DNA from 2 places in the Streptomyces sp. NPDC001549 genome. Region 1 is predicted to be linked to the other one. Evidence: riboswitches for the same ligand, from Rfam matches in the RefSeq annotation. Region 1 holds a riboswitch; the other holds the start of a gene.
What was found. Region 1 has a riboswitch for guanidine ahead of ACFY04_RS04710 (multidrug efflux SMR transporter). Riboswitches for the same ligand answer to the same signal wherever they lie in the genome.
Positions count from the first base shown of each region.

Region 2: it holds a riboswitch for guanidine, as region 1 does, so the genes downstream of both, ACFY04_RS12555 (Ohr family peroxiredoxin) here and ACFY04_RS04710 (multidrug efflux SMR transporter) in region 1, are expected to answer to the same signal.

Region 1 covers NZ_JBIAVJ010000002.1:390,683-395,452, forward strand. Annotated here, with positions in the region: gene ACFY04_RS04700 (ABC transporter permease) at 1-315, opposite strand, end outside; gene ACFY04_RS04705 (transglycosylase domain-containing protein) at 586-3,000, shown strand; gene ACFY04_RS04710 (multidrug efflux SMR transporter) at 3,023-3,343, opposite strand; guanidine-III (ykkC-III) riboswitch at 3,375-3,444, opposite strand; gene ACFY04_RS04715 (co-chaperone GroES) at 3,488-3,829, opposite strand; gene ACFY04_RS04720 (DUF3618 domain-containing protein) at 3,873-4,193, opposite strand; gene bcp (thioredoxin-dependent thiol peroxidase) at 4,301-4,768, shown strand.
Region 2 covers NZ_JBIAVJ010000006.1:65,716-70,485, forward strand. Annotated here, with positions in the region: partial or broken gene ACFY04_RS12535 (transposase) at 1-369, opposite strand, end outside; gene ACFY04_RS12540 (SDR family oxidoreductase) at 498-1,232, shown strand; gene ACFY04_RS12545 (peptidoglycan recognition family protein) at 1,468-2,262, shown strand; gene ACFY04_RS12550 (hypothetical protein) at 2,292-2,741, opposite strand; gene ACFY04_RS12555 (Ohr family peroxiredoxin) at 2,728-3,198, opposite strand; guanidine-III (ykkC-III) riboswitch at 3,274-3,336, opposite strand; gene ACFY04_RS12560 (hypothetical protein) at 3,488-3,679, opposite strand; gene ACFY04_RS12565 (VWA-like domain-containing protein) at 4,004-4,770, opposite strand, start outside.

The sequences.
Region 1 (4,770 bases):
CCACATCTGGAGGTCGGCGGGCCGGTAGAGGTCGACCGCGATGTCGCCCGTCCGGATCCGCTCCTGGAGCTCCTCCTGGAAGCCGCCGCCGATCAGGGCGGCGGCGGCCAGCAGTGATTGGCTCACCCAGACGAAGGTCAGCGCCTGCGACTGGTCGTAGCCGCCGAGTCCGGGCCGCTCGTCCCACAGCGCGATGTACGTGTACGCGACGATGAACCCGAACACGGTGTTGGTGAACACCCCGGCCGCGGTCGCCGTCCCGTAGGTGGCGTAGCGCCTGAATCCGCCTGCCGCGACCGCCAGGTGGAGACCCACCGCCCGACGCACTCCGCGACGCACTCCGCCACTCGCTCCGTCACGCACTCCGTCGCTCGCTCCGTCACACACTCCGCGACGCACTCTCCGGCGCACCGTATCCCTCCGTTTCCCACGTCGTTCCTAGGTCGGCCAAAGCGCGCGAGCTTAGTGCGGAGGGGCGAGCCACGCGACCGATTTATGCCCGTCCGGAGCGGAATCAGCGGCCATCGGGTAGACACCATGAGGTACAGAAGTGGATATTTTGAACGGCGTCGAGGAGTCCTGGAGATGAGCGACCAGTCACCACCCCCGGGCTGGACCCCTCGCGACCCCGACACCCCGCCCGACGTACCGCAGCCGCGGGCAGAACCGGCGCCGCCGGAGCAGGCGCCGCACCAGGGCGGACCGGGGAAGAAGGCCCGAGGCAGGAGAACCGGCCGGCGCCGCTTCCTGCCCACCTGGCGCATGATCCTGGGCGGCATCCTGCTCATCGCCCTGCTGATCGGCGGCGCCCTCGTGGCCGGCTACCTGCTGGTCGACATCCCGCCGGCCAACGCCGCCGCCACCGCGCAGTCCAACGTCTACCTCTACTCCGACGGCTCCCAGATCGCCCGCGACGGCGAGGTCAACCGCGTCAACGTGCCGCTGTCGCAGATCCCCCGGACCGTGCAGGAGGCCGTACTGGCCGCCGAGGACCGGGACTTCTACTCCGAACGGGCGGTCGACCCCAAGGCGATGCTCCGCGCCGCCTGGAACACCGCGACCGGCAAGGGCACCCAGTCCGGTTCGACCATCACCCAGCAGTACGTCAAGAACTACTACTTGGGCCAGGAACAGACGATCAAACGAAAGGTCAAAGAGTTCTTCATCGCGATCAAACTCGGTCGTGAGAAGTCGAAGAACTACATCCTTGAGGGCTACCTGAACACCAGCTACTTCGGCCGCAACGCCTACGGCATCCAGGCCGCCGCCCAGGCCTACTACGGCAAGGACGTAGGCAAACTCACCACCGCCGAAGGCGCGTACCTCGCCACCCTCCTCAACTCCCCCAGCGCCTTCGACGTCGTCGCCCACCCCCAGAGCCGCCCCCGCGCCCTCGCCCGCTGGAACTACGTACTCGACGGCATGGTCAAGAAGAATTGGCTGCCCGCCGCCGAACGCGCGGCGACCCGCTTCCCCGAACCGGGCAAGGTCCGCGCCGCCGCCGGCCTCTCCGGCCAGCGCGGCTACCTCGTCGAAGCGATCAAGGACTACATCGTCGACAACAAGATCCTCGACGACAAAACCCTCGCCGAAGGCGGCTACCGCATCACCACCACCATCGACAAACGCCGCCAGAACGCCCTCGTCGACGCCGTCGACGACCAGATGGTCAACAAGCTCCAACCCGACAAGCGCAAGGCCGACCGGCTGGTCCGGGCCGGCGGCGTCTCCATCGACCCGGCCACCGGCAAGGTCCTCGCCATGTACGGCGGCATCGACTACACCAGGCAGTACGTGAACAACGCGACCCGGCACGACTACCAGGTCGCCTCCGCCTTCAAGCCCTTCGTCTTCGCCGCCGCCGTCGAGAACGGCTCCCGCACCCAGGACGGCCGCCGCATCACCCCGAACACGATCTACAGCGGCGACAACAAACGCCCGGTCGCCGGCGGCCGCATCCACTTCGCCCCCGAGAACGAGGGCCAGGTCTCCTACGGGAACATCACCGTCAACACCGCGACCGACCTCTCCGTCAACGCCGTGTACGCACAGATGGCGGTCGACGTCGGCACCGCCAAGGTCAAGAAGACCGCCATCGACCTCGGCATCCCCGAGAACACCCCCAACTTCGTACCCGGCCCGGCCATGGCCCTCGGCACCCTGCAGGCCAGTGTCCTGGACATGACCCAGGCCTACGCCACCCTCGCCGACCACGGCCGCCGCACCCCCTACACCTTCCTGGAGAAGATCACCAAGGGCGGCGACACCATCGGCCTCCCCCAGCGCACCCCCACCCAGGCCATCAGCCGCGAAGCCGCCGACACCACCACGTCCATGCTGGTCAGCGTCGTGGACAACGGCACCGGTACGGCCGCCCTCGCCGCCGGCCACCCGGCCGCGGGCAAGACCGGCACCGGCGAACTCGACCGCTCGGCCTGGTTCGCCGCCTACACCCCGGACCTGGTCACCGTGATCTCGATGATGGGCCAGGACCCGGACACCGGAACCCTGGAATCCCTCTACGGCGCCCTCGGCGAGGCCCGCATCGGCGGCGGCGGCTACCCCGCCCGGATCTGGGCCGCCTACACCAAGACCGCGCTGGAAGGCACCGACCCCGTCGACTTCGACCTGGAACTCCAGCCCGGCGGCGCACAGCCCCCGCCACCGCCCAGCCCGGAATCCAACCCGCCGCAGGAGCCCCCCGGCGAACCCTCGCCCAGCGCCCCCGAGCGCCCCGCCCGGCCCTCCCCGTCGAACCCGGCCGGCGGCCGCAACCAGGGCGGACAGAACAACGGAGGCCAGAACCAGGGCGGCCAGGACAACGGCGGCCCGGTGAACGGAGGCCAGGACAACGGCGGCCAGGACAACGGCGGCACCACCCAGGGCGGCAACCAGGGCGGCACCACCCAGGGCACACAAGGCAGCGCACAAGGCAGCGCACAAGGCAGCGACGGAGGCCCGGCGGACGGCCTGCGCCCGCCGTCGGCGTTCCTGGAGTGACCGGGTCGGGCCTCCGGCCAGGTCAGTGACCGGAGGTCGCCTTCAGCCCCACCACGGCGACCAGCAGCAGACAGATGAAGAAGATCCGGGCGGCGGTGACGGGCTCACCCAGCACCGCCATACCGAGCACGGCCGCGCCGGCGGCACCGATGCCCACCCACACCCCGTACGCCGTACCGATGGGCAGGGTCTTCGCGGCGTACGACAACAGCACCATGCTCGCGACGATCCCGGCACCCGTGAACACACTGGGCCACAGCCGGGTGAAACCGTCGGTGAACTTCATGCCGATCGACCAGCCGACCTCAAGCAGACCGGCGACGAGAAGAAGAACCCATGCCATGACGGCACCTCCGAGACATCGAGCGATACGGGGTGCGTCGTCTTGTCGTACCCGGTACGGCGCGTCTCGTCGGGTTCTCCTCCACCGTAGCAAAGGGCAGCGAAAAGGGCCGGTGACCTGGGCCACCAGCCCTTGCTCACAGCCTCAGAGGTACAGCCCGGTGGAGTCCTCCGACCCCTCCAGCCGCTCCGCGGCCACGGCGTGCAGGTCCCGCTCGCGCATCAGCACGTACGTCGCGCCCCGCACCTCGACCTCGGCACGGTCCTCGGGGTCGTACAGCACCCGGTCACCGGGCTCGACCGTCCGGACGTTCTGCCCGACCGCGACCACCTCGGCCCAGGCCAGCCGCTTGCCCACCGCGGCCGTCGCGGGAATCAGGATGCCGCCGCCCGAGCGCCGCTCGCCCTCCGGCAGATCGGACTTCACGAGCACGCGGTCGTGCAGCATGCGAATGGGCAGCTTGTCGTGGGTGGTGTTCTCGCTCACGCCCCGAACCTACCTGCCCGCGCCCGTCCCGTACCGCTCAGGGTCATCCGCGCTTGCGGCGCGCCGACACCACGAGCAGCCCGACCAGGCTCACCGCGACCAGCGCGACGGGCACGATCCGGTCGACGCGCGGAGACCCGTCGTCGTGACGCAGACCGTCCCGCAGATCCGTCACGATCCGGTTCACCGTGGCGAAGGCCCGCCCGGCGGTCTGGTCGACAGTCGAGGCGACCCGCGCCTTCGCGTCCCCGATGATCGTCTTCGGGTGCATGCGCACACCGATCTCGTCGAGCGTCTCGGCGAGCTGCTCACGGCGGCGGACGATGTCCGCCTCGATCTGTGCGGGGGTCCTGGCTTCCGGCACCGCGCTGCCTCCGTCGTCGTCGTGGTCGTGTGGGGCGTAGTCCGCCATGAACAGTCTGTCAGCTTAGTCTCATGGCATACCGATCCCCTCCCGAGGAGAGTGTCACGATGAGCGAGCGACTCCAGCCGGGCGACACCGCCCCCGCCTTCACCCTGCCCGATGCGGACGGCAACGAGGTCTCGCTCGCCGACCACAAGGGCCGCAAGGTGATCGTCTATTTCTACCCGTCCGCGCTGACCCCGGGCTGCACGAAGCAGGCCTGCGACTTCACGGACAACCTGTCCTTCCTGACGGGACACGGCTACGACGTCATCGGCGTGTCCCCGGACAAGCCGGAGAAGCTGGCGAAGTTCCGCGAGAAGGAGGACCTGAAGGTCACCCTGGTCAGCGACCCGGAGAAGGAGACGCTGACGGCGTACGGCGCGTACGGCGAGAAGAAGCTGTACGGCAAGACGGTCACCGGGGTCATCCGCTCCACGGTGGTCGTCGACGAGGAGGGCAAGGTCGAGCACGCCTTCTACAACGTCAAGGCCACGGGCCACGTAGCCAAGATCATCAAGGACCTGGGCCTCTGAGC
Region 2 (4,770 bases), on a different contig from region 1:
CGGCGCCTGAGCCAGGTGCGGATGACCTTCGAGCTGTAGCCCTTGTCGCCGATGACGTGGTCGGGCCTGATACGAGGTCGGCCCGGCTCGATTCGGGGACCCGTATTGCGTCCATCAAGGCCGTGAACTGGGTGCAGTCGTTCGTGTTCCCGCCGGTCAGCACGAACGCGAGCGGGCGGCCGGCCCCGTCGCAGGCGAGGTGGATCTTGCTGGTCAGTCCGCCTCTGGACCGGCCCAGGGCCGGGCTTCGGCGCCCCCTTCTCGGGCACCGTCCGCGTGCTGGCGGGCGCGGGCGATGGTGGAGTCGACCGACACCAGCCACTCGATGTCTCCTGCAGCATCGGCCTTCGCCTGTGCGGCCTGGAGCATCGAAAAGACATCCCCTAAAGGATGGGGAGGCGTGCTGCCAGGGTGCGGTGCGTCCTGGTCGGTCGGCCGCGGCTTGTCCAGACTCGGTCGGGCGGAGTCATCCGCTTCGAGCGAGGAGTAGGGCAGGTATGAGGAACGAAGCCAAGGTCGTGGCCATTACGGGAGCCAGCAGCGGGATCGGGGAGGCGACGGCTCGGCGGCTCGCTGCCGATGGCCACCAGTTGCTTCTGGGCGCGCGCCGCAGCGATCGGCTCGATGCGCTCAGCCGGGAGATCAACGAGGCAGGTGGTACGGCGGCCTTCCGGCGGCTGGATGTCACCGACGCTGCCGATGTACAGGCCTTCGTGGCCGCCGCCCGGGAGCACTACGGCCGAATGGACGTCATGGTCAACAACGCCGGGGTGATGCCGCTCTCGCCGCTGGACGCGCTGAAGGTGGCCGAGTGGGACCGGATGATCGACGTGAACGTGCGGGGTGTGCTGCACGGGATCGCCGCCGCCCTGCCGGTGATGCGCGCCCAGGGCGGCGGGCACTTCGTGAACGTCGCCTCCGTCGGCGCTTACGAGGTGTCGCCCACCGCAGCTGTCTACTGCGCCACCAAGTTCGCCGTCCGTGCCCTGTCCGAAGGGCTGCGCCAGGAGTCGGACGGCTCCGTCCGGGTCACTCTGGTCTCCCCGGGCGTGACCGAGTCGGAGCTGGCCGAAGGGATTTCCGATCCCGCCGCGCGCGAGGCCATGAAGGCCTATCGCGCCGTGGCGCTGCCGGCGTCCGCCATCGCCGAAGCCATTGCCTACGCCGTTGCCCAGCCGGCCGAGGTCGACGTCAACGAGATCGTCGTACGCCCTGCTGCGAGTGCGCAGTGACCACACGGACCGAGTGGAAAGGCGAGGACCTGCCGCGTGCGGGGGGCCTGTGGTTCGTTGCCATGCGGTGCGGGACTCCGTAGGCGCCCGTACTGGCTCCGGGTGACCGCCGTCCTCGCCCGGGATCCGGCGCCGGCGAAGGCTCCCGGCAGGGTCACCGGCGGTGGTACGTCCGGGGGGTTGCGCGGTGTGTCTGCGCGACCGGTGGAGGTGGAGTCCCCTTCAATGGCGCCGCATGACCTTCTCCGCACTGCATCAGCCCCCCGCGCGCGCCGCGGCCCCGTACACCCGCCGGTCGGTCCTCACCGGAGCCTTCGCCCTGGCGGCCGCCACGGCACTGCCGCTCGCCGCGGCGGGGCGGGCGTACGCCGCCGCCACCCCGGACATCATCGGCTGTGCCGCCTGGGGTGCGCGGGCGGCGTCCGAAGACGTCGTCGTCCTGGACAACCGCCCGGAGCGGATCATCGTCCACCACACGGCGACGGCGAACGTGACGGACTACACGAAGCAGCGCGCCTTCGCCCTCGCCCGCGCGATCCAGACGTACCACATGGACGCGCAGGGCTGGATCGACACGGGTCAGCACTTCACCGTCAGCCGCGGGGCCTTCGTGCTGGAGGGACGCCACAAAAGCCTCGCGGAGCTGCGCACCGGCACCCGCCAGGTGCGGGCGGCACACTGCGTCGGCCAGAACACCGTGTCGATCGGCATCGAGAACGAGGGGACGTACACCTCGCAGGACCCGCCGGCGGCCCAGTTCGCGGCCCTGGCCGACCTGTGCGCCCACATCTGCGACCAGTACGGACTGCCCGCGTCGGAAATCTACGGCCACCGCGACTTCAACGCGACCGCCTGCCCCGGCGACCACCTCTACGCCCTGCTCCCGACCCTCCGCAAGGACGTCGCCGACCGCCTCGGCACGCCCGCGCCGGAGGAGGCGTCCGACCCCATCGAGGACCTGGTCCGCCAGGCCACCGGCCGGCCGGCCTCGGAGTACGCGGAATACCTCCCGGCGGGTCTCCTGCCCTGACGGCGCGCCGTCGCCCCGGGCTGCCCGGGCTACAGCCGCCAGTACGCACCGGCACGGGAATCGACATGCACCACGTGGCGGCCGACGCGCACCACGTGGTGGTCCGGGCCGGACCACGAGCCGCAGGCGCCGTCGGCGGCGGGCAGCGGCGTCCAGACCTCCAGGAAGGTGCTGCCGTCCGGATTGGTGCCCCGCTCGACGAGGTTCGCACCGTCCCACCGGAGGGTGCCGGCGTCTTCGCCGGGCTCGCCCGTGAGGTGGTGGAAGTGCACCTGGGAGCCGTCGAAGGACGTCGTACCGGCGAAGCCCCGGCTGTCGGCGTAGTACGAACCGGCCTGCAGCCACACCACTTCGCGGTCCTCGACGAGGGGTCCGCCGTTGCGGCTGATGCCGCGCCGCAGCCAGGCACCGCGCTCGGGCACCGGGACTCCGGGGCCGTCCGGGACGTGGCCGGCCGGCCCCGGCTCAGGCGCGGTCATCGGCGGCGGCCTCGGCGGCCTCGGCCGGCTCGTCCACGGCCAGGAGCGTCAGCGGTACGTTGCCGCGTACGGCCTGCGAGTACGGGCAGACCGCGTCCGCCCGGTGCAGCAGGGGCTGGAGGTCCGCCGCCCGCCACCCGGGCAGGCTGACGGTGAGCGCCACCGCGAGGCCGTAGCCGGCGGGCGTGTCCGTGGTGCCGAGCTGGACCTCGCAGGCCACGCGCGCGGTGGAGGCATCCGCCCCGAACCCGGCGGCGACCTCCGCGAGCGCGGAGGTGAAGCAGGCGGCGAAACCGGCCGCGAACAGCTGCTCGGGGTTGGTGGTGCCGGGCACCTTCTTGCGCGGCGGGGCGAGGCGGACGTCCAGGCGTCCGTCGTCCGTGCGGACGGATCCGGTACGTCCCCCCGCGGCGTGCGCGGTCGTCCGGTACAGGCTGCGGGTGAGTGGCACGGTCATGACGTACGGCCCATCTTGCTCGACGAGGACGCTGCCCGGGTGCGGACAGCGGACGGCGCCGCTCGTGCGGCACCTCGCGCGTCGTCGTGCGTAACCGGGTACGGCGCATCTCGTCCGGGGCCGTGGACCGGCCGCCGGACAATCTAGCAAACGCGCTCCGCGATCCGGGGGCACCACCCCGCGGTGAAGTACCTCACCCCCCACCGACCCGGCCGCCGGACGCCGGCCTGAGGACGGGGGTGTGCGGCCGCGGTCCGCGCCGGGCGGCCGGGGCGGGCACGGGCCCGGGTCAGGGCGCGTGGTGCTGGATGCCCCGCTGACCGGGTACCCGGGTCGACCGGGGCGCACCCGAGCGGCGGTGGTCGGCTCGCTGCCGGCGGCCCGGGAACGGGTTGCGCCGCACGGTGGCGCTGGGGGCCGCGATCAGAAGGCCGACAAGTGCGAGGACCGCGACGAGGATGAGCACGTTGACGAGGTTCATGGTCCTGCCTTTCGTCGAGTATTGACTGCCTGTCACTACATTTTGTTACCGATTAGCGGGCTGTTAAACACAGAGGGTGACAAGAGGTGTCGTCGAGGGCCGCGCCGGCCATGCCGATCCGGCAACATCAGGCGTGCGTACGGGCATTGGCGCGGCACGAGCGGCACCCGCCTGCCACCGACAGGGGACCGGGGCTTTCCCCGCCGGTGCCGCACCGGCAAAGCCCGCCGGAGACACGCCACTTGGTGGCGGCGAACTTTCCGCTGCCGTTCCCGATCGTCCGATCTGCCCTGGTGCGTGTGTTCCTGACGCGCGCGGCCGCGATCACGTGGTCAGGTCGACGCGTACCGTCTCCACCCAGGACGGGGGTGCGGGCGGGGTGTTGCCGATCAGTGCGGCGATCAGCCGGCAGGACGGTGTCTCGTCCGGCCACGGCGTGTACCCGTCGGTCAGCACGATCACGACGTTCGGCCGGTCGGGCAGGGCCAGGGCCGCGCCGATGCCGACCCGCATGTCCGTGCCCCCGCCACCGGCCAGGGTCACCTCGCCGGCACTGCGCACCCGGGTCACGGCATGCACGTCTGCGTCGCATGCGAGGACGGCGACCCGGTTCCCGCCGACGCCGACCTCCCGCAGGACGCCGGTGACTTCGGCTAGGGCGGCCGCGAGCTCGTCCGGGCCCATCGATCCCGAGGTGTCGATGACGACGGCCACCCGCGGCAGCGGCCTGCGCAGACTGGGCAGCACCACCCGGCCGCCGAGCGCGGGCGTCCGGCGCGAGGGGCGGCGGTACGTGTAGTCCACCGCGCCGGCCGCCCACGCGGCGGCCTCGCGGACCGCTCCCGCCAGAGCCTGGCGCCAGTCGACGGAGGGCTCCAGAAGCTCCTCGGCCCACCGGGCCCAGCCCTCGGGGACCCGGCCCCGGGTGCGCCGGTGGGCCCGTACGGCCTCGGCGGTCTGCCGGCGCAGGGCCTCGGCCTCCACCGGGCCGACCCGGGCGGGGCCGCCGTCCTCGCCCAGCTCCCAGGGCCCGGGCGTGCCGTGCGCGCCGGAACCGCAGTCCGGCCCGTGGGGCGTCGGGGGAATCGCCG